Regions from separate parts of the Streptomyces sp. NPDC054840 genome, predicted to be linked through region 2. Evidence: riboswitches for the same ligand, from Rfam matches in the RefSeq annotation. Region 2 holds a riboswitch; each other region holds the start of a gene.

Region 1 (7,583 bases), on a different contig from region 2:
GAGGCCGGGTCGGCCGCCTTCAGCTTCTCCAGACCGGCGATCCACTCGTCGCGGGTCTTCGGCGGGGTGACGCCGGCCTTCTCGTAGGCCTTCTTGTCGTAGACGACGACGCGGTTGGCGGCGTACCACGGAGCGGAGTAGAGCTTGCCGTCGATCTCGGCCGAGGCGAGCATGCTCTTCTGCCAGGCGTCGGCGCCGAGCGCGGCCTTGTCCTTGGTCAGGTCGGCGAGCCCGCCGGTGACCGCGTAGCCGGCGGTCTGCGTGTTGCCGAGCTCCAGGACGTCCGGCGGGGTGTTCTCGGAGAGGGCCGTGGTGACCTTCTCCTGGATGCCGGTCCACTTCTGCTCTTCGACCTTGACCGTGACACCGGGGTGCTTGGCCGAGAACTCCTTGTTGACCTCGTCGATCCAGGCCTTGGGAGCGGAGCCGTCCATCACCCAGACGGTGATCTCCTTGGCGCCACCCGCGTCGGTCTTCGCCTTGTCGTCGCCGCCGTTGCCGCACGCCGCGACTCCGACCATCATGCCCGCGACACTGACCGCCGCGATGAGCTTGCGCTTCACGCCACCCTCCTCAGGGATGCCTGCCTGCACTTCCCTCGCCCGCCGCGGTGACATACGCGAAGTACTGCCGTGGGGCCGGGATCTGATCCATATTGGTTTAGACCAGTAGCTGGAGCTTGGCCTAGACCTTTAGGGGTGTCAAGGGTCTAATGAGCGGGTGCCCGGTCCGTTATCGGACCGACACCTGGGGAGAGAGAAGGCCTGTCCCCCCACTCGTGTCACGATGTGACCGCACATATCGGAGGAGCCGGTGACGGCAGCGAAACTGGAGTCGGGAAGGCGGGCGGCGATGGCCACCGAAGGGGCGACCACGGAGCCGGACGGCGGGGCAGCCACCCGCACGGCACGTGTTCCCAAGTACTACCGACTCAAGCGGCACTTGCTCGACATGACCGAGACACTGCCGCCCGGCACCCCGGTGCCGCCGGAGCGCACGCTCGCGGCCGAATTCGACACCTCGCGGACCACCGTCCGGCAGGCCCTCCAGGAACTGGTCGTGGAGGGGCGACTGGAGCGGATCCAGGGCAAAGGCACCTTCGTCGCCAAGCCCAAGGTCTCCCAGGCACTGCAACTGACCTCGTACACGGAGGACATGCGGGCCCAGGGTCTGGAACCGACGTCCCAGCTCCTCGACATCGGCTACGTGACGGCCGACGACACCCTCGCCGGGCTGCTCAAGATCACCACCGGTGGACGGGTGCTGCGCATCGAGCGGCTGCGCCTGGCCAGCGGTGAGCCGATGGCCATCGAGACCACGCACCTGTCGGCCAAGCGCTTCCCCGCGCTGCGGCGTTCGCTCGCGAAGTACACCTCCCTCTACACCGCTCTCGCCGAGGTGTACGACGTGCACCTGGCCGAGGCCGAGGAGACCATCGAGACCTCGCTGGCCACCCCGCGCGAGGCCGGCCTGCTCGGCACCGACGTCGGGCTGCCGATGCTGATGCTCTCCCGGCATTCCCTGGACGCCGACGGCGAACCGGTGGAGTGGGTGCGGTCGGTGTACCGCGGCGACCGGTACAAGTTCGTCGCCAGGCTCAAGCGTCCCGCCGTCTGACCCCGCCCGTTCGACCCCCTCCGCCCCCGCCCGACCTGGCCCGTCCGACCCCGTGTCCCTCATTTCTTCACATGCCGGAATACGGACGGGGTCTTACGTTCGGCGGGCAATCCCCCGTAGATTCCCTGCGCTTACGCAGTGATCGACGAGGGGACGAGGTCATGCCTGAACCGGAAGCAACAGGGACAGAACGGGACGCGGCGAGTCCGGGCGGTACGTCGGGCTCGCCTTCTCCCAGGTCCATCGCCGCGTGGGTGCTCGTCGGACTCGTCGGTGCCATCGGCTGGGGCGTGATGGCGCTGTCACGCGGCGAGGAGATCTCCGCCGCCTGGCTCCTCGCCGCCGCGCTGGGCTCGTACGCGATCGCCTACCGCTTCTACGCGCGCTTCATCGCGGACCGCGTGCTGAAGGTGGACGCCACCCGGGCCACCCCCGCCGAACGCCTCGACAACGGTGTCGACTTCCACCCCACCGACCGCCGGGTGCTCTTCGGTCACCACTTCGCGGCCGTCGCCGGGGCCGGCCCGCTCGTCGGACCCGTGCTCGCCGCGCAGATGGGCTATCTGCCGGGCACCATCTGGATCGTCGCCGGCGTCATCTTCGCCGGGGCCGTCCAGGACATGGTCACGCTGTTCTTCTCCACCCGCCGCGACGGGCGTTCGCTCGGTCAGATGGCCCGGGACGAGATCGGCCCCGTCGGCGGGGCCGCCGCCCTGATCGCCGTGTTCGCCATCATGATCATCCTGTTGGCGGTCCTGGCCCTGGTCATCGTCAATGCCCTGGCGCACTCGCCCTGGGGCGTCTTCTCCATCGGCATGACCATCCCGATCGCCGTCTTCATGGGTTTCTACCTGCGCGTCCTGCGGCCGGGCCGGGTCACCGAGGTCTCCGTCATCGGCGTCGCACTGCTGCTGCTCGCCATCGTCGCGGGCGGCTGGGTCGCCGAGTCCTCCTTCGCGGACACCTTCACCCTGGAGAAGGAGACCCTGGTCATCTGGATGGTGGTGTACGGCTTCCTGGCATCGGTGCTTCCGGTGTGGATGCTGCTCGCACCCCGCGACTACCTCTCCACCTTCATGAAGGTCGGCACCATCGCCCTCCTCGCCATCGGCGTGGTCGTCGCGATGCCCACCCTGAAGATGCCCTCGGTCACCGACTTCGCGGCCCGCGGCGACGGACCGGTCTTCGCCGGGTCGATGTTCCCCTTCGTCTTCATCACCATCGCGTGCGGCGCGCTCTCCGGCTTCCATGCCCTGGTCTCCTCGGGAACCACCCCGAAGATGATCCAGAAGGAGACCCAGGTCCGCATGATCGGCTACGGCGCCATGCTGACCGAGTCCTTCGTCGCCGTCATGGCGATCATCGCGGCCTGCATCATCGAGCCCGGCCTCTTCTTCGCCGTCAACTCCCCCGGCGGGGTCATCGGCACCACGGTCGAGTCCGCCTCCCAGGCGGTGACCAACTTCGGTTTCGCGATCTCCCCCGAGGCGCTCGCCCAGGCCGCCAAGGACGTCGAGGAAGCCAGTCTGCTCTCGCGCACGGGCGGCGCGCCGACCTTCGCACTCGGAATGTCGGAGATCTTCTCCGCCGTGGTCGGCGGCGCCGGCATGAAGGCGTTCTGGTATCACTTCGCCATCATGTTCGAGGCGCTCTTCATCCTGACGACGCTCGACGCGGGCACCCGCGTGGGCCGGTTCATGCTCCAGGACACCCTCGGCAACGTGCACAAGTCCTTCAAGGACGTCAGCTGGAAGCCCGGCGTGTGGTTCGCGAGCGCGATCGTCGTGGCCGGCTGGGGCTACTTCCTGTGGGTCGGCATCAAGGACCCGCTCGGCGGCATCAACCAGCTCTTCCCGCTCTTCGGCATCGCCAACCAGCTGCTCGCCGCGGTCGCGCTGGCCGTCTGCACCACGCTGCTGATCAAGTCCGGCCGGCTCAAGTGGGCCTGGGTGACGGGCGTTCCGCTGGTCTGGGACGCCACGGTGACCCTCACCGCGAGCTACCAGAAGATCTTCTCCGACGACGTGAAGGTCGGCTTCTTCGCCCAGCGCGACAAGTACCAGGCCGGAATCGACGCCGACAAGGTCCTGGCGCCCGCCAAGAACATGGACGACATGCACACCGTGGTCACCAACGCCACGGTCGACGGCGTCCTGTGCGCCCTCTTCGCCCTCCTGATCATCGTGGTCCTCGCGGACGCGGCCAGGACCTGCCTCAAGGCCGTCCGCGACCCGGGGTCGGCGACCCTCTCCGAGACCCCGTGGACCGAGTCGAAGATCGTCGCCCCGGCCGGGCTGATCGCGACCGCCGGGGAGCGGGCGGAGCTCGCCGCGGCGGGTCCGGACGCGGGCGGCGGACACGTCAAGGAGCCGGTGGCGTGAGCACCGTACGGAGCGTGCTGGCCAGGGCCAGGTTCTACGTACGGGAGTTCTCCGGGGAGGCCGCGTACGACCGGTACGTGGCCCACGCCCGCACCCACGACCCGGACGCGGAGGTCCTGACCCGCCGCGCCTTCGAACGCGCCCGTACGGACGCCCGCGAGGCGGACCCCCGCGAGGGCTTCCGCTGCTGCTGACGCGCACGAAGGGCCCCGCCACCTGAGGCAGCGGGGCCCTTCGGCATTCCTCAGCGCACCCAGTCCTTGAGGGGCTCGGTCGGGAAGGAGAACCCGACGGGCTCAGGCAGCTCGACGTCCTTGCCGAAGGGGATGGTGCGCACCGTCTCGTACAGCCTCCCGTCGGGATCGCTGTGGACATGCACCAGGCAGTTGTCCCGGTCGATGAGGAGGTAGACGGGGATGCCTGTCGCCGCGTACGCGGGCGGCTTCGCCTTACGGTCGCGTTCGTCGGTGCCGGAGTCGTACGACGTAACCTCGACGACCATCAGGACAGGAGCCGGGTCGGCCCATTCCCCCTGCCCTTCGAATGCGCCATCCGGGGCGAGGGAGGCATCCGGGCGCGCCCGGCCCGAACGGTACTGCTCGACCTTCAGGCCGCGTTCCACGTGGAGCCAGACCTCGGGCCGGAGCTGCATACAGATGCGGGACAGCCACACAACGATCCGGTCCTGATCCCCATCAGGCACCGCCTTGACCCCCAGCTTCCCGTCGATGAATTCCAACCGCAGCCCCTCCACCTCTCTGGCGCCTATACGCGCGAGGGTCTCGAACTCCTCGGTCAGCATGTGGGGGCGGTCGGTCATCACGGTCATGCCTCGCTCACCTTCCTCGACGGTGCCGTCTCCGACGATGGCGCCGCCCCCCAACACCCGTCCTGCACACTCGACCGCATGGACACGGTGATCAGGGCGGTGCGGCCCGCCGAGTACGCGGAGCTGGGTGCGATCACGGCGCAGGCCTACCTCGCCGACGGGCATCTGGACTCCAACGAGGACGACCACTACGCGAACGTGCTGCGCGACGTGGCCGGCCGGGCCGCCGGGGGCGAGGTGCTCGTCGCCGTGCGGGACGGTCGGTTGCTGGGCGGTGTGACCTTCGCCCCTCCGGGCAGTCCGCTCGCCGACATCGCCGCCCCGGACGAGGCGGAGTTCCGCATGCTCGCGGTGGCCCACGCGGCGCGGGGCCAGGGCGCCGGCGAGGCTCTGGTGCGGGCCTGCATCGAGCGGGCGACGGCCCTGGAGGGTGTGACCGGCCTGGTTCTCTCCACCCAGCGCAGCATGGCCGGGGCCCACCGGATCTACGCGCGACTGGGCTTCGTACGCACTCCGGAGCGGGACTGGGCGCCGATCGAAGGCCTGACACTCCTCACTTACCGGCTCAAGCTGTAGCCACGTCGACACTACATGTGGGGGTTACCGCAGAGGGCCGCCCCCACATGTATGCTCATGCCTGCTGTCGCCGCAGGGGAATCCGGTGCGAATCCGGAACTGTCCCGCAACGGTATGAAGTGTCCGGCTACCGGACACCAAGTCCGATGACCTGCCGTCAGCGCGCCCGGCTCGACCGAACCGGGTGCCGATTCGTCCGGGCCTCGCGGTTGGGCCGGTGGACGCCATGCGGGGTACGCGTTCTCGTCGCGCCCGCGTGCGCCCGCTCGCGCCCCGCTCCGCCGATGACCGGGCCGAGCGAGGGAGAGCTCCCGCCGTGACCATCGCGCCTTCCGCACCGCGCGCCGAGTCCACTTCTGGCGACAACACCGAGGGCCCGGGGGCCACGCTGCTGCGTACCCTCACCGAACTGACGGCGGACCTCCCCGACACCGACCCCGGCCGGGTCGCCGCCTCCGCGCTGCGCGGCCGCAGCTCCGCCGCCGACGACGCCGAACTGCGCGGGCTGGCCACCGAGGCCGCCGCCGGTCTGATCTCCGAGGACCCGGCCTACTCCCGGCTCGCCGCCCGCCTGCTGACGCTGGCCGTGCGCGACGAGGCCGCGAGCCAGGGCTCCACCTCCTTCTCGGCCTCCGTCGAGGTCGGCCACCGCGAGGGCCTCATCGCCGACCGCACGGCCGAGTTCGTCCGTGCCCACGCGAGCCGGCTCGACTCGCTCGTCGAGCTGACCCTCGCCGAGGGCGCCGACGACCGCTTCGGCTTCTTCGGACTGCGCACGCTGCACAGCCGCTACCTGCTGCGCCACCCGATCACCCGTCAGGTCATCGAGACCCCGCAGTACTTCATGCTGCGCGTGGCCTGCGGTCTGGCCGCCGACGACAGCGTCCAGGCCGTGGAGGAAGTGACCTCGCTGTACCGGCTGATGAGCCGTCTGGACTACCTGCCGTCCTCCCCGACGCTCTTCAACTCCGGTACCCGGCACCCGCAGATGTCCTCCTGCTACCTGCTGGACTCGCCGCTGGACGAGCTCGACTCGATCTACGACCGCTACCACCAGGTGGCCCGGCTCTCCAAGCACGCCGGCGGCATCGGCCTCTCGTACTCCCGCATCCGCGCCCGCGGTTCGCTGATCCGCGGCACCAACGGCCACTCCAACGGCATCGTGCCGTTCCTGAAGACCCTCGACGCCTCCGTCGCCGCCGTGAACCAGGGTGGCCGCCGCAAGGGCGCCGCCGCCGTCTACCTGGAGACCTGGCACGCGGACATCGAGGAGTTCCTGGAGCTCCGCGACAACACCGGCGAGGACCAGCGCCGTACGCACAACCTGAACCTCGCCCACTGGGTGCCGGACGAGTTCATGCGCCGCGTGAACGCCGACGCCGAGTGGTCGCTGTTCTCCCCGGCCGACGTGCCCGAGCTGGTGGACCTGTGGGGCGACGCGTTCGACGCCGCCTACCGCAAGGCCGAGGCGGACGGCCTGGCCCGCAAGACCATGCCCGCCCGCGACCTGTACGGCCGGATGATGCGCACCCTGGCGCAGACCGGCCAGGGCTGGATGACCTTCAAGGACGCCTCCAACCGCACGGCGAACCAGACCGCCGAGCCGGGCACCGTCGTGCACTCCTCGAACCTGTGCACCGAGATCATCGAGGTCACCGACGACGGCGAGACGGCCGTCTGCAACCTCGGCTCGGTCAACCTGGGCGCGTTCGTCATCGACACGGCCGACGGTCGCGACATCGACTGGGAGCGGATCGACGAGACGGTCCGCACCGCGGTGACCTTCCTCGACCGCGTGGTGGACATCAACTTCTACCCGACCGAGCAGGCCGGCCGCTCCAACGCCCGCTGGCGTCCGGTGGGCCTGGGCGCGATGGGCCTCCAGGACGTCTTCTTCCAGCTGAAGCTGCCCTTCGACTCCCCCGAGGCGAAGGCCCTGTCCACCAAGCTCTCCGAGCGCATCATGCTGGCCGCGTACGAGGCCTCCTGCGACCTCGCCGAGCGCAGCGGCCCGCTGCCGGCCTGGGAGCAGACCCGTACCGCCCGTGGTGTCCTGCACCCGGACCACTACGACGTCGAGCTGAACTGGCCGGAGCGCTGGGACGCACTGCGCGCCCGCGTCGCGACGTCCGGCATGCGCAACTCGCTGCTGCTGGCCATCGCGCCGACGGCGACGATCG
Region 2 (7,583 bases):
GTGGGCGCACAACGCGACGAACGTCGCGGACGCCTCCACCGGGCGGCCGCTGATCAAGTCCTTGACCGAGGCGGACATCAGGGACGGGCTGGACGCGGCGGCCGCGGTCGGCGACGACCGGATCCAGGAGAGGTTCCAGGGCCGGGTGTCGCCGGAGTCCTGGACGCACGGTTCGGCCGAGCAGCGTCAGCAGTGGTTCCACCAGGGCTACCGGACCGGCGACATGGCCCGGTGCAACACCTTCCGCTGACTGTCGGTGACGCCTGCCATGCTGATGTGACGCGGGTCACCGTCACGAGAGGGAGTGATCGTCATGGCAGGCGTTCCGTCCATCTGTCCCACCCTGGTCTACCGCGACGCGAAGGCGGCCATCCGGCTGTTGACCGAGGCCTTCGGCTTCAGCCAGGTCGCCGTCTACGAGGGGGAGGACGGCTCGGTGCTGCACGCCGAGCTGGCGTACGGCAACGGCATGGTGATGCTGGGGAGTTCGGGCAGGGGTGGGGTGTTCGACAAGGCCATGGAGGGAGCGGGCCCCTCGGGGGTCTATGTCGTGGTCGACGACGTGGACGCCCACCACCGGCGGGCGGTCGAGCACGGCGCGGAGATCGTGATGGAACCCACCGACCAGGACTACGGATCCCGCGACTACACGGCCCGTGACGCCGAGGGCAACGTCTGGAGCTTCGGGACGTACGCGCCGCAGGTCTGACCCCGCGGCGCGCCGCCCCCGCCCTCGTTCTTCTACGGGGTCACTCGCCGCCGGTGTGGACCTGGAAGGCGGCCCGGCGGACCGCCTTGGCCAGCGTCGGGTCGGGGTGGGCGGCGGCGAGCGCGACCAGCACCTGCACCGTGCGCGGATGGCCGACCGCGCGGACCTCGTCCAGCAGCCGGGGGACGGTGGTCCGGACGGCGGAGTCGAGGTGGCGGGCCAGCAGCTCGGCCTCACCGTGGTCGGCGATGGCGGCCGCGGTGTCCACCCAGAGCCAGGTCGACTCCTCGGTGGTGAGGACGTCCTGGGCGTCGTCGGGGTCGACCCCGTCGTGCACGGCGAGCCAGAGCAGGGCGTACGGACGCAGCGTGGGCTCGCGCACGGCGGCGCGCACCTCGGGCTCGGCGGGGGCGCCGACCACGCGCAGCGCCTCGAAGGCGAGGCCGCGCAGCAAGGCGTCCTCGCCGCGGGCGGCCTGCAGCAGCTCGGCCACGGCGTGGCCGACGGGCCGGGCGGCGAGCCACGCCTGGTACTCGGCGCGGGCCGGGCCGGGGGTGAGCCGCGCGCAGCCGTGCAGCATGGCGGCGGCTGACTGCTCGATGTTCCCGGCGGGGCTCTGCGCCGCGACGCAGATCTGCTCCAGCTTGACCCAGACGGCCCAGCTGCCGAGCGGTGTGAGCGTGGCCCGGGCAGGACCGAGGGTGACGGCGTCCACGGCGGCTAGTCCGCCGAGCGCCCAGCGCAGCAGTCGGGCGAGCGGGACGGGGCGGGCCTCCGCGGAGCCGGCGGCGGACGTCAGCGCCACCGTGGGCTCGGACTCGTAGGGGATCTCGCACCGCTCGTCGCGCAGTTCGGTGACGCGCTGCCCGAGCAGGTCGAGCAGGTCGGGGACGGTCACCGGTCCGGCGGAGAGCTGGAGCAGGGAGAGGAGCTGGGGCATGGCCTCGACGACCTCGGCGACGGCCGAGGGGGCGATGTCGGCGGGTGCGGGATGGACCAGCGACCAGGCGTCGAAGAGGGCGACCCAGCCGCGCAGTACGGCGGTGTCGTCGCGGTCCCAGGCGCGCAGCCGCCAGCCGGGCCGGGCGTGGCCGCCGTGCACCTCGACCAGTCCGGCGAGGCGGGCGCGGTCCCAGCCGACCTGGATCTGGCCGGGTGTCAGGCCCAGTTCGGCGGCGGCGCGTTCGACGTCGGCCGCGGGCAGGGCGCCCGTGGGGGCGGGCCGGCCGCCGTCTCCGGCGCCGAGGTTGCGCTCGGCCCAGCGGGTCAGGCGTACGGCATCGGCGAGCGAGGCCCGGGCCCGGTTCGCGAGGTCGGCCGTGGCGGGCGTACCCGCCGGGGGCCTGGGCACGGGCCGGGTGCGTCGGTCGGTCACCGCCTTGCGGGCCGCGGCGACGGAGCGCGGCGAGACGAGTCGGAGTCTGGAGTCGCGAGCCAACTGCTCATCAGGCTTTCGGGACGTCACGGAAGCAGTCTCGCCCGTCACTGGCCGAAAGCCCAAACGGAACCGGTCGTTGCCGCCGCTCACCCGCGGTGCAGACCGGGACAAGCCGCCCGAGGGGCCCGTCCGTCACAGGGCCTTCACATGACGGCTCTTCACGCGGGCGTTCCCGCAGTCCTCCTCGCGAGCCGTTCACGCAGCCTCCGCGGGGACCTCGGCACGGCGTTCACATGAGGGGGATGAGGAAGCGGCGCAGGGCCTCCTCGTAGTCGGCCGGGTCGGCGTTCCACATCGCGCCGTGCCCGGCCCCGGTCACGGTGTGCAGCGTGACGAGGTCGGGTCGGGCGGCGGCGAGTCTGCGGGAGGGGTCCCAGGGGGCGAGCGCGTCGTCCGGGCCGTGGACGATCAGTACGGGCACGCGCAGCGCGCCGGGGTCGGCGCCCGCCCGCCGGCGGTCGGCGCGCAGGCCCGTGAGGCCCTCGGCGGCCCGGGCCGCCAGTGGGAGCACCACGCCGGGGACGCCGCGCGCCGCGGCGAGCCCCCGCAGGGTGGCGTGCCAGTCGAGCACCGGGGAGTCGAGGACCAGCCCGGAGATCCGGTGGGCCAGCGGCGAGCGCTCGAAGGCGTGCAGGGCCATGGTGGCGCCGGTGGACCAGCCGTACAGGACCACGCGGCGGGCTCCGTAGCGCAGGGCGTAGCGGATGGCGGCGTCCAGGTCACGCCATTCCGATTCACCGAGGTGACCGAGGCCGTCCGGGGAGGCGGGGGCGCCCAGGTCGCCCCGGTAGCCGAGGTCCAGGACGGGCATTCGGTGACGGTGCAGGAGGGGCATGACCACCATCGGGTGCTCACGGCTGCTGCCGAGCCCGTGCACGGTGATCACCCAGGTGTCCCGGGCGGCGGGCAGGAACCAGGCGGGCAGGGCGCCGAGCTCCCCGGGGATGTCCACGTCGGCGTGGTCGAGCCCGAGGGCGGTGCGCGGGTTGCCGGCGTACACCTGGGGGGTGAGAGAGACCCGGGTGCCGGGTTCCAGGGTGCCGTGGGTGACGGAGACGAGCCGCCGTACGACCGCGTCCGGGCCGGGGTCGGCGCCCGGGATCACGGGCCCGACGACGGCGTGCACGCCGGGTGCGACCAGGCCGTACGTACCGGGGCGCAGGGAGGCGAGCGAGCGGGTCAGCGTGATCCGGCCGTCGGCGGCGGAGTGGACGCTGAGCCGTGGTCCGCCGGGCAGCGGGCGTCCGGGTTCCGGCCGCAGGGCCGCGGCGGCGGCGTGCCTGCCGATGGCGACGGCAGCCGCGCCGGCACCCAGCAGAGTCGTGGTGACGGCCGCTGCCGTCGCTGTCGCGGTACGCACGGCTCCAGTGTCGGCTCGGGACATCCGGCGGGCCACCGGAGCGGATCCCTCCGCCTTCGGCGCGCGCCGGGCCGACGGCGAGTGATCTGGATCTCTTTCAGCGCCCCGGAGGCGGGATCGTATGCGGGCCGGGCTCCCGGCGGAGAGGTTCACCCACCCGGCTTTGACGTGCATTTATGGCGTTATCTACGCCAGAATCAGGACGAATGGCCCGATCACACCCCGCGCCAGTACACCGCTCCGCCCGCGCCAGTTCATCTTCCGTTCACTCAGATTGCTTACGGTCGCCGAGCCACTGACGTCAAACAGAAGCCTGGGTAAATGGAGCACATAACGCTTCTCCTCGGGATCGTGATCATTACCGCTCTCGTGTTCGACTTCACGAACGGTTTCCACGACACAGCCAACGCGATGGCTACCACCATCTCGACCGGCGCCCTCAAGCCCAAGACGGCGGTGGCCATGTCCGCCGTGCTCAACCTCGTCGGCGCGTTCTTGTCCGTGGAGGTCGCCAAGACGATCTCCAAGGGCCTCGTCAACGAGGAAGGCATCCAGCCAGAGGTGATCTTCGCCGCCCTGGTCGGAGCGATCCTCTGGAACCTCGTCACCTGGCTGGTCGGTCTCCCCTCCAGCTCCTCGCACGCCCTGATGGGCGGCCTGATCGGCGCCGCGGTCGCCTCCGCCGGCATCGGCGCGGTCAACGGCAGCGTCGTCGTCACGAAGGTCCTCATCCCCGCGATCGCCGCCCCGCTGGTGGCCGGCATCGCCGCGTACCTGGCCGCCAAGCTCACCTACAAGCTGGGTGACAAGGTCGGCGAGAAGACCTCCGCCAAGGGCTACCGCGCCGGTCAGATCGCCTCGGCCGGTCTCGTCTCCCTCGCGCACGGCACCAACGACGCGCAGAAGACGATGGGCATCATCACCCTGGCCCTCATCGCCGGCGGCGCGATCGCGCCCGACGCGAACCCGCCGGTCTGGGTCATCGTCTCCGCCGGTATGGCCATCGCGATGGGTACCTACCTGGGCGGCTGGCGCATCATCCGCACCATGGGCACCGGCCTGACCGACCTGCAGCCGCAGCAGGGCTTCGCCGCCCAGACCTCGGCCGCGGCCGTCATCCTCGCCTCCTCGAACCTCGGCTTCTCGCTCTCCACCACCCACGCGTGCTCCGGCGCCGTCATGGGTTCGGGCCTGGGCCGCAAGGGCGGTGTGGTCCGCTGGTCCACCGCGACCCGCATGTTCATCGCCTGGGGCCTGACCCTGCCGGCCGCCGCGCTGGTCTCCGCCGGCGCCGAGCTGGTCATGCGTTCCGGTGACATCGGCATCGCCGGCGTCACCGTCTTCCTGGTCGCCTCCTGCTTCGCCATCTGGGTCATCTCCCGCCGCCAGGTCGTCGACCACCACAACGTGAACGACGTGGAGCCGGCCGCCGCGGAGGCGCCGGGTGTGGTCACCACGGCGATCGCCGCCGTCACCGTCCCGCCGACCGTCGCAGCGGCCGCTACGTCCGCGGCAGCGGCCGCCGGTACGACCGCCGCGGTCACGGACGAGGACCTCAAGGCCACCATCCCGGCCGAGACGACCGCCCCGACGACCGCGCCGGCTCCGGCCGCCGCGGTCTGACCGAGACATACAGAGGAAACGGCAGTATGAAGATCGACTGGGAAGCACTCGGCTCCGTCTTCGGGGTCAGCCTCTCCGCCACGGTCGCCCTCGTGGCCCTGTTCACGCTGGGCCTGGTGGGCCTGTCCAAGCACGAGACCGCCACCGAGCAGGGCGGCACCGCCACCCTCGCCCGCACCGGCGCCTACCTCTGCTTCACGCTCGTCGCGGCGGCCGTGACGTACGGGATCTACCTGATCGTCTCCTGATCCGCCGCCGCAGGGCGGGTCGGGTGTGAAGGCTCCCTCCGGGTTTGTCCCGGGGGGAGCTTTCGTGTTCCCTCCCGTATCCCCTCCCCTGCCGGTTCACCGGTCCCTCCCTCGCCCTCCGTCCCGGCCGCACCGCAGGTCAACGGCGAGTTGACGGGCGTTCGAGGTGCGTGGTGGACTGCCGGAGCCAATACGGCGGCATGGAGAGGAAGTCCGGTGCGAATCCGGCGCGGTCCCGCCACTGTCACCGGAATCGCACGCCGCGCGTGCGTCCCGGGAGCCAGGAACTCTCGCCGCCGGACACGTCGAACCAGGGCGCGGACCCTGAGTGAGGACATACCTGCCACCATGCGTGCCGATCGCGTCTTCGCGTACGGCGCCACGGCGGGCCTGATCGGCGACCGGATCCTCGGGGATCCGCGCCGAGGGCACCCCGTGGCCGCCTTCGGACGGGCCGCCGCCGCCGTCGAACGCTCCCTGTGGCGCGACGACCGCGCCCGGGGCCTCCTGCACACTCTGGTGTGCGCCGGGGGCGCGGCCGCCGTCGGAGCGCTGGGCGCCCGCGCCGTGCGCTCCCGGCCCGCGGCCGCCCGTATCGCCCTGACCGCTGCCGCCACCTGGGCCGTCGTGGGCGGCACCTCGCTCGGCCGTGAGGCGCGCGCCATCGGCGGCGCCCTCGCCGCCGGGGACATCGAGGTGGCCCGGGAGCGGCTGCCCCACCTGTGCGGACGCGACCCGCAGGCCCTGGACGGGCAGCAGATGGCTCGCGCCGTCGTGGAGTCCGTCGCCGAGAACACCTCCGACGCGGTGGTCGGGGCCCTCGTGTGGGGCGCCGTCGCCGGAGTTCCCGGACTGCTGGCCTTCCGCGCCGTGAACACCCTGGACGCGATGGTCGGCCACAGGTCCCCCCGCTACCTGCGCTACGGCTGGGCCTCCGCCCGGCTCGACGACCTGGCCGGCTGGCCGGGGGCCCGACTGACGGCCGTCGCGGCCGTACTGGCCGGCCCCGACCGGCGGGGCGCCGTACGGGCCTGGCGCGCGGACGCCGCCGCGCACCCGAGCCCGAACGCCGGACCCGTCGAGGCCTCCTTCGCCGGGGCGCTGGGCGTCAGACTGGGCGGAACCCTCGCGTACGGCGGCCGTGTCGAGCACCGAGCGGTACTGAACGGCGGGGCGGGGCGGCCGGTGGAGGTAGCGGACATCGAGCGGGCGGTACGGCTGTCGCGGAAGGTGACCTGGCTGGCCCTGGCCGCCTGCGTGGCCGCCAGGCTGCTCGTCTCCCGTACGACACGTATGACACGTACGACACAGAGAGGGCGGCGCGGATGAGCGGCGCGAAGCGCGGCGGCGGTCTGCTGGTCGCGGGCACCACGTCGGACGCGGGCAAGAGCGTGGTCACGGCGGGCATCTGCCGTTGGCTGGCCCGGCAGGGCGTGAAGGTGGCGCCCTTCAAGGCGCAGAACATGTCGCTGAACTCCTTCGTGACGCTGGAGGGCGCCGAGATCGGGCGCGCCCAGGCGATGCAGGCCCAGGCGGCCCGCGTGGAGCCGACCGCGCTGATGAACCCGGTGCTGCTCAAGCCGGGCGGGGACCGCAGCAGCCAGGTGGTGCTGCTGGGCAAGCCGGTGGGCGAGATGAGCGCCCGCGGGTTCTTCGGGGAGGTCGGGGGGTCGTCCCCCGGGAAGGCACTGCGCGGCGGGCGCCAGGAGCAGTTGCTCGGCATCGTCACGGACTGCCTGGAGCAGCTGCGGGGCACGTATGACGCCGTGATCTGCGAGGGGGCGGGGAGTCCGGCCGAGATCAACCTGCGCCGGACCGACATCGTGAACATGGGCATCGCGCGGGCCGCGCGGTTCCCGGTGGTCGTGGTCGGGGACATCGACCGCGGCGGGGTCTTCGCGTCCTTCTTCGGGACGACGGCGCTGCTTTCCCCCGGGGACCAGTCCCTGATCGCGGGATACATGGTCAACAAGTTCCGCGGCGACGTGTCGCTGCTGGAGCCGGGCATGGAGATGCTGCGCGGCCTGACGGGCCGGGCCACGTACGGGGTGCTGCCGTTCCAGCACGGCCTGGGCATCGACGAGGAGGACGGTCTGCGGGTCTCCCTGCGTGGGGCGGTACGCGAGTCCGTGGTCGCGCCGCCGGTGGGCGAGGACGTGCTGAGGGTCGCCGTGTGCGCGGTGCCGCTGATGTCGAACTTCACGG
Region 3 (7,583 bases), on a different contig from region 2:
GGCCGATCCGGCACCCCGACGAGCAACCCGACCGACACCTCCGGGAGGAACCGTGTTCCCCGATCTCACCGAATCTGATGGCGGGTTGCCGTGCCACTCCGCCATCCCGCGCCCGGGCGCGAGGTCTGCCGGATGAGCCCGGCGAAGCCGCTGCCCGCGGCACTGCAGAACTGGGCGGAACAACGGATCGGCCCCATCGTGTCCGTCCGCGACGCCTCGCACAGCTGGGACCGCTCCCGGGTGTGGGACCTGGAGGGCGGGAGCGGGGTGCACCACTACCTGAAGGTCTCGCCCTCGGTGAAGTTCTTCACCCGCGAGAGCCGGGCCTACCGCCACATCGTGCCCGCACTCGGACACACCCGGGCGCCCCACCAAATCGACAGCCGCGCCCAGGACCTGGCCCTGCTGCTCACCGCGGTTCCCGGCGCCCCGGTGAAAGAACTCGGCTTGGGCGACGCCGAGTGGCGGACCGTGCACCAACAGGCCGGGGCGCTCTGCGCCCGGCTCCACGAGGCCGGGCCACTCGACCGCAGCGATCGGGTGGAGGCCGAAGCCTCTTTACCCGCCGCCGCTGACGGAGCAGAGAAGTACCTGGCTCGCGCCGGGGGCCGGCTCGACCATGACGAGCAGCAGCTGGTCCGGGACCATGCCGCACGCCTTCGCCGCGTCGGCCCGGTACCCGTCGGCTATATCCACGGCGACAACCAGCCGAGGAACTGGCTGTGGTCCACGAGCGGGCTCGCCCTCATCGACTTCGAACGGTCCCGGCCGGCCGCCCGTGTCCAGGACCTCGTCATCCTCGCGACCACCCAGTGGGCCGACCATCCGGACCGCGAGGAGGCGTTCCTCCTCTCCTACGGGCGGGAGCTGTCGGACGCCGAGCGGCACGCGCTGCGCTGCCTGACCGCGCTGGACGCGGTCAACTGCCTGGCCTGGGGCCCGGACAACGGCGACGCCGAGGTCACTGCCCGGGGGCGGCGGACCCTGGACCGGCTCATGAGGGAGGAACAGCCGTGAGCGCCGTGCACCGGAGTATCGGTAACGTCATGATCTTGCTGCAGCGTCCCGCCGACGGCCGGATCCTGACCGTCCGGCACCAGGCGACGTCGTGGCACTCCCCCGAAATGCTTACGGTCGTCGGAGGACGCCTTGAGGAGGGCGAGTTCCTCGACGAGGGAGCGGCGCGCGAGCTAGCCGAGGAAGTCGGCATCCACATCAGCCCGGACCGCCTGCGGTTCTGCCAGCTCCTCCACTTCCACGCGGCGGACGGTGAGCGGGTGATCGGCGCCTTCTCGGTGCGGGAGTGGGATGGCACCCGTACAACCGCGAGCCGGGCACGCACACCGAGCTGGTGTGGGTAGACCCGGCCGCGCCGCCGCCCGACTGCCACCCCTTTACCCACGCGGTCCTCACCCACTTCGCCACCGGCCGGCTCTACGCCAACGTGATCGCCCCGGAACTGCTGGGCGGTGAGGCCGGGTGACGACGTCCACCCAGACGGCCAAGGCCTCGACGGTCACCTCCCCGGATCTGCGCCGCTTGGTCGCCAGTGAGTGCGCGAGCCTGTCCGGATCCGCGGTCAGCACCGTCGCCCTCCCCACCCTGGCCGTACTGGAACTCCACGCCTCCACCACCCAGATCGCCGCGCTCGCCTTCCTCGGCCAACTGCCGAACGCCGTCGTGGCGCTCCCGGCCGGTGCGCTCTCGGACCGGTGTATTAACTGCACCGAGTCTCTGATCATGAAGCAGGATGATCTACGCCTTCGAGGAAGTGTGTCTTGCAAGATTTGTACCGCCAGCTGATCGAGGGCCAGGCCGATGTGCCTCGTGTCGGCTCGGTCGTCGAGCTGGAGTCGATACCGCGGTACGCCGTTCGGGCTGCGGGACCGGGGAGCTGGCCGCCCACCTGGCCAGGGTGGGCTACGCCGTCGACCTCACGGACAGCGCGATCGCCCGAGCCCGCGAAGAGCACGCCGCCGTCGAGGGCGTGCGCTGGCTACAGCTGGACATCGAGCGCGACGACCCGGCCCCGCTACACGAGGAGGGATACGACCTGATCACGCTGCGGCTGGTATACCCGTTCGTGCGAGACCGCGGCCAGATCGTTCACGGGCTGGGCGAGCGGCTGCGAGACGGCGGCGCACTCGTCGCCATCACCCCGGTCGTCGAGAACACCCCCGCGGAGCGGCGCGGGATCGCCCTGGACGAGGACGAGATCACGCTGCTCGGTGCGGGCTGGGCCACGGTGGAGCGGTTGGACGCGGACGGTCTGGCTTTCCTGGTCCTGCGTGGGCCGTGCCATCTCGACGCCCGGGCCGTCGAGAAGCGGCCGACCATCGGTCACGCCCTGACCGGCGCCCTCGCCGTCGTCACCGACGACGCTGGCCGGGTCCTGCTGGGCCGCTCCCGGAGCGGCATGCTCGAGCTGCCCGGCGGCAAGACCACCGGCCCGGAGGACTTCGCCGCCGCGGCGGTGCGCGAATTCGCCGAGGAGACCGGGCTGGTCGCCGATCCGGCCGACGCGCACGTGGTGACGATGCTGGTCGACGACAGCCACGGGGTCCCGCGGCTGACGGCCGTCGTCCGCATCACCGCCTGGACGGGCACTCTGGCCAACCCCGAGCCGGATAAGTTCGACCGCTGGGAGTTCTTCGACCTCCACGCCCTCGGCTGCGTCGGGGACGTGTTCGCCCCGGCCGCTCTCGCGCTCGACGCCGTGTGGCCCGGCGTCCTTCCCGGCGTGCCGCCGGCGACCTCCTACCTCATCGCCGCCGACCAGCCGCCCGTGCCGGCGGAGGCCGCCAGGCTGCGCGCGTCGATGACTCAGATGGTCACCGACGGCGGCTGGGCCCCCTCCGCGCTGGTGCAGGAGGCGCTGTGGACCGTGCCCCGGCACCGTTTCGCCCCGGAGGCGAACCTCGCTGCCGCGTACGACGGCGGCGACCGGGCCGTCATCACCCGCTACGACGAGGCCGGGACGGCGATCAGCTCGGTGTCTGCGGCCTGGCTTCAGGCCGACATGATCGAGCACCTGGGCCTGGAGCCGGACGCGATGGTGTTCGAGGCGGGATCCGGCGGCTACAACGCCGAGCTGATCGCCCACGTCACCGGACCCGGCGGACGCGTGGTCACCGTCGACATCGACACGTGGGTCGTGCGCCGCACCCGCCGGTTCCTCACGGAGGCCGGCAGCGGCCGCGTCTCCGCCGTTGAAGCCGACGCCGCCCTCGGCGCACCTGGGCACCTCGTGCCGCGCGGCGGCTTCGACGCCGGCATGATCACCTACAACTGCTGGGACATCGCCCCGGCCTGGCGGGAGCAGCTGGCCGAGGGCGGCCGTCTGGTCCTGCCGCTGGAGATGGGCGGCTACACCCGGGCGATCACCTTCGAGCGGCACGGCGAGGTGCTGCGCGCCCGTCACTTCACGTACTGCGGTTTCGTCCGCGACCAAGGACAGCAGGCTCGCACCATCCCGGTCCTCGCCCTCCTCGACGGCGGGCTGACGGTCCGCTTCGAGCACGGCACCGCCGCCGATACGACGGGCTTGGAGGCGCTGCGCGGGCCGCGGTACGAGGTCCCCACGGGCGTGACCATGGGGGCGAACGCCTACTTCGGTTCCCTGCAGTTGTACGCGGCCACCACCCTGTCGGGCTTCTGCCGCCTGGCCGCCCACCAGGAACCGGACGAGGGTGTGACCGGCATCGCGAAGGACCGCGACGCCCCCGCGATCGTCGGCGACGCCTCGCTCGCCTACCTGATCCACGTCCAGACCAAGGACGGCGACAACCCGCAGGACAAGGAGTGGGAGTGGACCGTCCACGCCTTCGGCGAGCAGGGACCCGCGCTCGCCGAGCGGCTGGCGGCCACGGTCCGGTCCTGGGACCGCCACATCCGCGCAGACGACAACGAGCAACACTCCGATCCCGTCCTGACGGTCCACCCGGCCGGCACGCCCGACGACGCGCTGCCCGCCGGCGACGTCCTGGACAAGGACCTCTGCCGCCTGGTGTTCCGCTGGCCCGGACGTGACGTGCCGCCGCCCCGGCCTGTTGAGCACCCCGAGGCCGACGTCGTGACGGAGGGAGTGTGACGGTGGAACGGGCAGTACGCCAGGCGGTGCCGTCCGGCATCCGTGCCCGGGCGAATCCCGGAGGCCGGCTGAACCGCGTCCGACGCCCTTGATCTCGCGGGCCTTACCGTCCGGGCGCCGGTGTGGTGGAGAGTGGCGACGTTGAGGCCAGGACGCCCGGCCGCCGTTCCTTCGCCAAGGACGCCCTCGCCGGTTCGTCGCACCGACAGAGCGTGATGATCAAGAACGGATGCGTCGCGCGCACGCGGCCGCCGCCCGGCGGGTCTCGATCAGCGGCGCCACGCCGGATTTCCGAGTTCGCCTCCACCACAACGGCTCAGCGGTGCCGAGGCCACGGAGGCGGTGCACAGCTCTTCGTTTCGGATCCGTGGGCCCACGCGTGGTCAGTTGGCCGACCCACGCCTCCGATCCTGCCGCTCGCCAGACGCAACGCGGGCCCCCTCGATCTGCGGTTCGGTGTCGAAGGAGGCCCTGCGTGCAGGTTATGCTGCAAACCGTCCCACGGGGGAAGTCCGGTCGAAGTCCGGCGCTGACCCGCAACGGTAGGCGGAGCCGCACATGCGGCTCCGTGAGCCCGATTACCCGCGGTGATGAAGGCTCCTGTCAATTCGCCGTGGACTGCGAGAAGGCGCTGCGCAGGGCGCCCCGCGTCCCGGGCCGCTCCTGTCCTCATGTAGGGCACGGCCTGAGGCGAAGGCGATCCGCCCGTGGCCACACCCCTGGAACTTGAACCAGCCGCGCCACCTCACACGGCGCCTACCGGCGTCGGCCCCGCGCCCAAGCACGTATCACTGCCCCTTCTCTTCGTCACCCTGTCCGTCGCACTTGTGCTCTCCATCGTGTGTGGGGCGGGGATGGGGGCGTCGGGACTGTCCTGGGGCGAGGTACTGCGTTTTCTGTGGGCGGGACTGACCGGCGGTTCCATAGCGCATGACGAAGCGCCGGCTTACACGATCGTGTGGGAACTGCGCTTCCCCCGAGCCGTGCTGGCCGCGGTCGTCGGAGCCGGCCTGTCGGCGATCGGCGTCGCCGTGCAAGCCATGGTCCGCAACGCCCTCGCCGACCCGTTCGTCCTGGGCATATCCTCGGGCGCGGCCGTCGGTGCCAATGCCGTCCTCCTCTTCGGGGCCTTCGGCGCTCTCGGTCTGTGGGCCCTGTCCACGGCGGCCTTCCTCTCCGCGCTCCTCGCCATGGCGCTGGTGTACGCGATCGCCCGCACCGCTGATGGCCTGACCCCGCTGAGGCTCGTCCTGACGGGCACCGCGATGTACTACGGCTTCTCGGCCGTCACCACGTTCATGGTGTTCGCGGCCGAACGCGGCGAGGCGGCCCGCTCCGCGATGATGTGGCTGCTCGGCAGCCTCGGCGGAGCCAGCTGGGCCTCCGTGCCGATCGCCGCGGGAGCCGTGCTCGCCGGCCTCGCCCACCTCACTGTGTCAGCGCGTCGCCTGAACGCCCTGGCGATGGGTGATGAGACCGCGGCGGCCTTGGGGGTGGACGCGGGGAGGCTGCGCAAGGAGCTGTTCCTGGTCTGTGCCGCCGTCACGGGTGCCGTGGTCGCGGTGAGCGGTGCGATCGGTTTCGTCGGCCTGATGGTCCCGCACGCCGCACGGATGCTGGTCGGCGCCGACCACCGCCGGCTGCTGGCCGTCGCCCCACTCGCGGGCGCCGTCCTGCTGATCTGGGTGGACATCCTGTCCCGGGTGGTGCTCGCACCCGTCGAGCTGCCGGTAGGCGTGCTGACCGCCGCCATCGGCGTGCCGTGCTTCGTCCTGCTGATGCGCCGCCGCTCCTACACCTTCGGAGGCGCGTGATGCGGATCGACATCGATGCACTGACGGTCGAAATCGCCGGCGCGCGGCTGGTACGGGAGGCCACGCTACGCGCGGACGACGGGCAGGTCGTCGGGCTCGTCGGGCCCAACGGCAGCGGCAAGTCCACCCTGCTGCGCTGCGTCTACCGCGCCCTGCGCCCCTCCGCCGGTACGGTCCTGCTCGGCGGCGAGGACCTGCACTCCCTGAGTGCGCGCGAAGGCGCCCGTCGGCTGGCCGCCCTGCCCCAGGAAGCGGTCACCGAATTCGACTTCACGGTCGCGGAGGTGGTGGCGATGGGGCGACTGCCGTACCAGCGGTCCGTGGCCCGGGCCACCGACGAAGACCGGAGGATGTGCGAGGCCGCGCTGGTGAGGGTCGGGGCCGGCCACCTCGCCGACCGCGGCTTCCTCACCCTCTCCGGAGGCGAGAAGCAGCGGGTCCTGATCGCCCGCGCACTCGCACAGCAGCCCCGCGTCCTGGTGCTCGACGAGCCCACCAACCACCTCGACATCGCCCAGCAGTTGGAAGTGCTGGCTCTGGTGCGCGGCAGTGGGCTGACGGTGCTCACCGCGCTGCACGACCTCAACCTCGCCGCGCTCCACTGCGACCTCCTCTACGTCATCGACAGCGGCCGAATCGTCGCTTCCGGCGCTCCGCACGACGTGCTCACGCCCGAGTTGCTGGCCGAGGTCTTCGGCGTACGGGCCCACCGGGTACCGCATCCGGAGTCCGGCGCCGTACAGCTGCTCTTCGACCGTCTCCTGCCCACTCAGCCCGCTTCCTGAGGAGTCATGGCCATGCCGAACCTCGTACGCCCCGCCGCACTCGCATTCGCTGCCGCCCTGGTGCTCACCGGATGCGGCGCGGAGGTCACCCCTCGGGACGGGGAGGGTGGTGATGCCAAGGCTCGCGGCGGCCACTATCCGGTGACCGTCGAGAACTGCGGCCAGAAGAAGAGCTACGACAAGGCTCCACAGCGCGTGGTCACCAATGACGTCGGTATCACCGAGATCATGTTCGCGCTGGGGCTTGAGGACCGTATGGCGGGCTATGTGATGCCCGACGACAGGGGCGATCTCACATCCGTTCCCTGGAAGGACGCTTACCAGAAGACGAAGTGGCTCTCGCAGAAGACGATCAACAAGGAGCTGGTCCTTGACGCCCGCGCCGATCTGGTGTTCGCGGGCTGGAACTACGGCTTCAACGAGGGGGAGGGCTTCAGCCCCGCCGAGTTGGAGAAGGTGGGCATCGACTCGTACCTGCTGAGTGAATCGTGCCGCAACGGGCAGGGAAAGGCACGCGGGGTGATGCCGCCGCTGGAAGCTCTGTACACCGACCTGCGGAACCTGGGAAGAATCTTCGACGTCGATGACCGTGCGGAGGCCCTGATCGCGGGTTTCGAGAAGCAGGTGGCCGAAGCGGAGGCGAAGGCCCTGAAGGGGGCTGACCGTCCGCGCGTCTTCCTCTATGACGACGGGCAGGACAAGCCGCTGACCTCGGGCCTGTACGCCGGGCCGCACGACATCATCACCAAGGCCGGTGGCGATCACGTCATGAAGGACCTCAAGGACAGCTGGGCGACGGTGGGCTGGGAGACCGTGGTCGAGCGTGACCCCGAGGTGATCGTGATCAACGATTACGGCGACACCACCGCGGAACAGAAGCGGAAGTTTCTGAAG

The links. A riboswitch is a leader RNA that binds a small molecule or an ion and turns the genes downstream of it on or off. The one in region 2 is predicted to bind cobalamin.
Region 1: linked by a shared signal. The riboswitch ahead of ACWGIU_RS07530 (ribonucleoside-diphosphate reductase subunit alpha) and the one ahead of ACWGIU_RS16645 (cobalamin biosynthesis protein) in region 2 are both predicted to bind cobalamin.
Region 3: linked by a shared signal. The riboswitch ahead of ACWGIU_RS11335 (FecCD family ABC transporter permease) and the one ahead of ACWGIU_RS16645 (cobalamin biosynthesis protein) in region 2 are both predicted to bind cobalamin.

Annotation. Positions count from the first base shown of each region.
Region 1 is NZ_JBSGZP010000065.1:5,957-13,539, reverse strand. Features, by position in the region: gene ACWGIU_RS07560 (extracellular solute-binding protein) at 1-563, opposite strand, end outside; gene ACWGIU_RS07555 (GntR family transcriptional regulator) at 853-1,617, shown strand; gene ACWGIU_RS07550 (carbon starvation CstA family protein) at 1,779-3,998, shown strand; gene ACWGIU_RS07545 (YbdD/YjiX family protein) at 3,995-4,192, shown strand; gene ACWGIU_RS07540 (Uma2 family endonuclease) at 4,243-4,827, opposite strand; gene ACWGIU_RS07535 (GNAT family N-acetyltransferase) at 4,906-5,403, shown strand; cobalamin riboswitch at 5,455-5,576, shown strand; gene ACWGIU_RS07530 (ribonucleoside-diphosphate reductase subunit alpha) at 5,720-7,583, shown strand, end outside.
Region 2 is NZ_JBSGZP010000201.1:2,662-10,244, forward strand. Features, by position in the region: gene ypfJ (KPN_02809 family neutral zinc metallopeptidase) at 1-250, shown strand, start outside; gene ACWGIU_RS16620 (VOC family protein) at 314-709, shown strand; gene ACWGIU_RS16625 (hypothetical protein) at 750-2,174, opposite strand; gene ACWGIU_RS16630 (alpha/beta hydrolase family protein) at 2,377-3,507, opposite strand; gene ACWGIU_RS16635 (anion permease) at 3,829-5,130, shown strand; gene ACWGIU_RS16640 (hypothetical protein) at 5,157-5,378, shown strand; cobalamin riboswitch at 5,537-5,689, shown strand; gene ACWGIU_RS16645 (cobalamin biosynthesis protein) at 5,727-6,707, shown strand; gene ACWGIU_RS16650 (cobyric acid synthase) at 6,704-7,583, shown strand, end outside.
Region 3 is NZ_JBSGZP010000114.1:25-7,607, reverse strand. Features, by position in the region: gene ACWGIU_RS11360 (phosphotransferase) at 133-1,017, shown strand; gene ACWGIU_RS11355 (NUDIX domain-containing protein) at 1,047-1,361, shown strand; gene ACWGIU_RS11350 (hypothetical protein) at 1,352-1,483, shown strand; gene ACWGIU_RS11345 (hypothetical protein) at 1,480-1,803, shown strand; gene fxlM (methyltransferase, FxLD system) at 1,916-4,090, shown strand; cobalamin riboswitch at 4,552-4,694, shown strand; gene ACWGIU_RS11335 (FecCD family ABC transporter permease) at 4,798-5,904, shown strand; gene ACWGIU_RS11330 (ABC transporter ATP-binding protein) at 5,904-6,689, shown strand; partial or broken gene ACWGIU_RS11325 (ABC transporter substrate-binding protein) at 6,702-7,583, shown strand, end outside.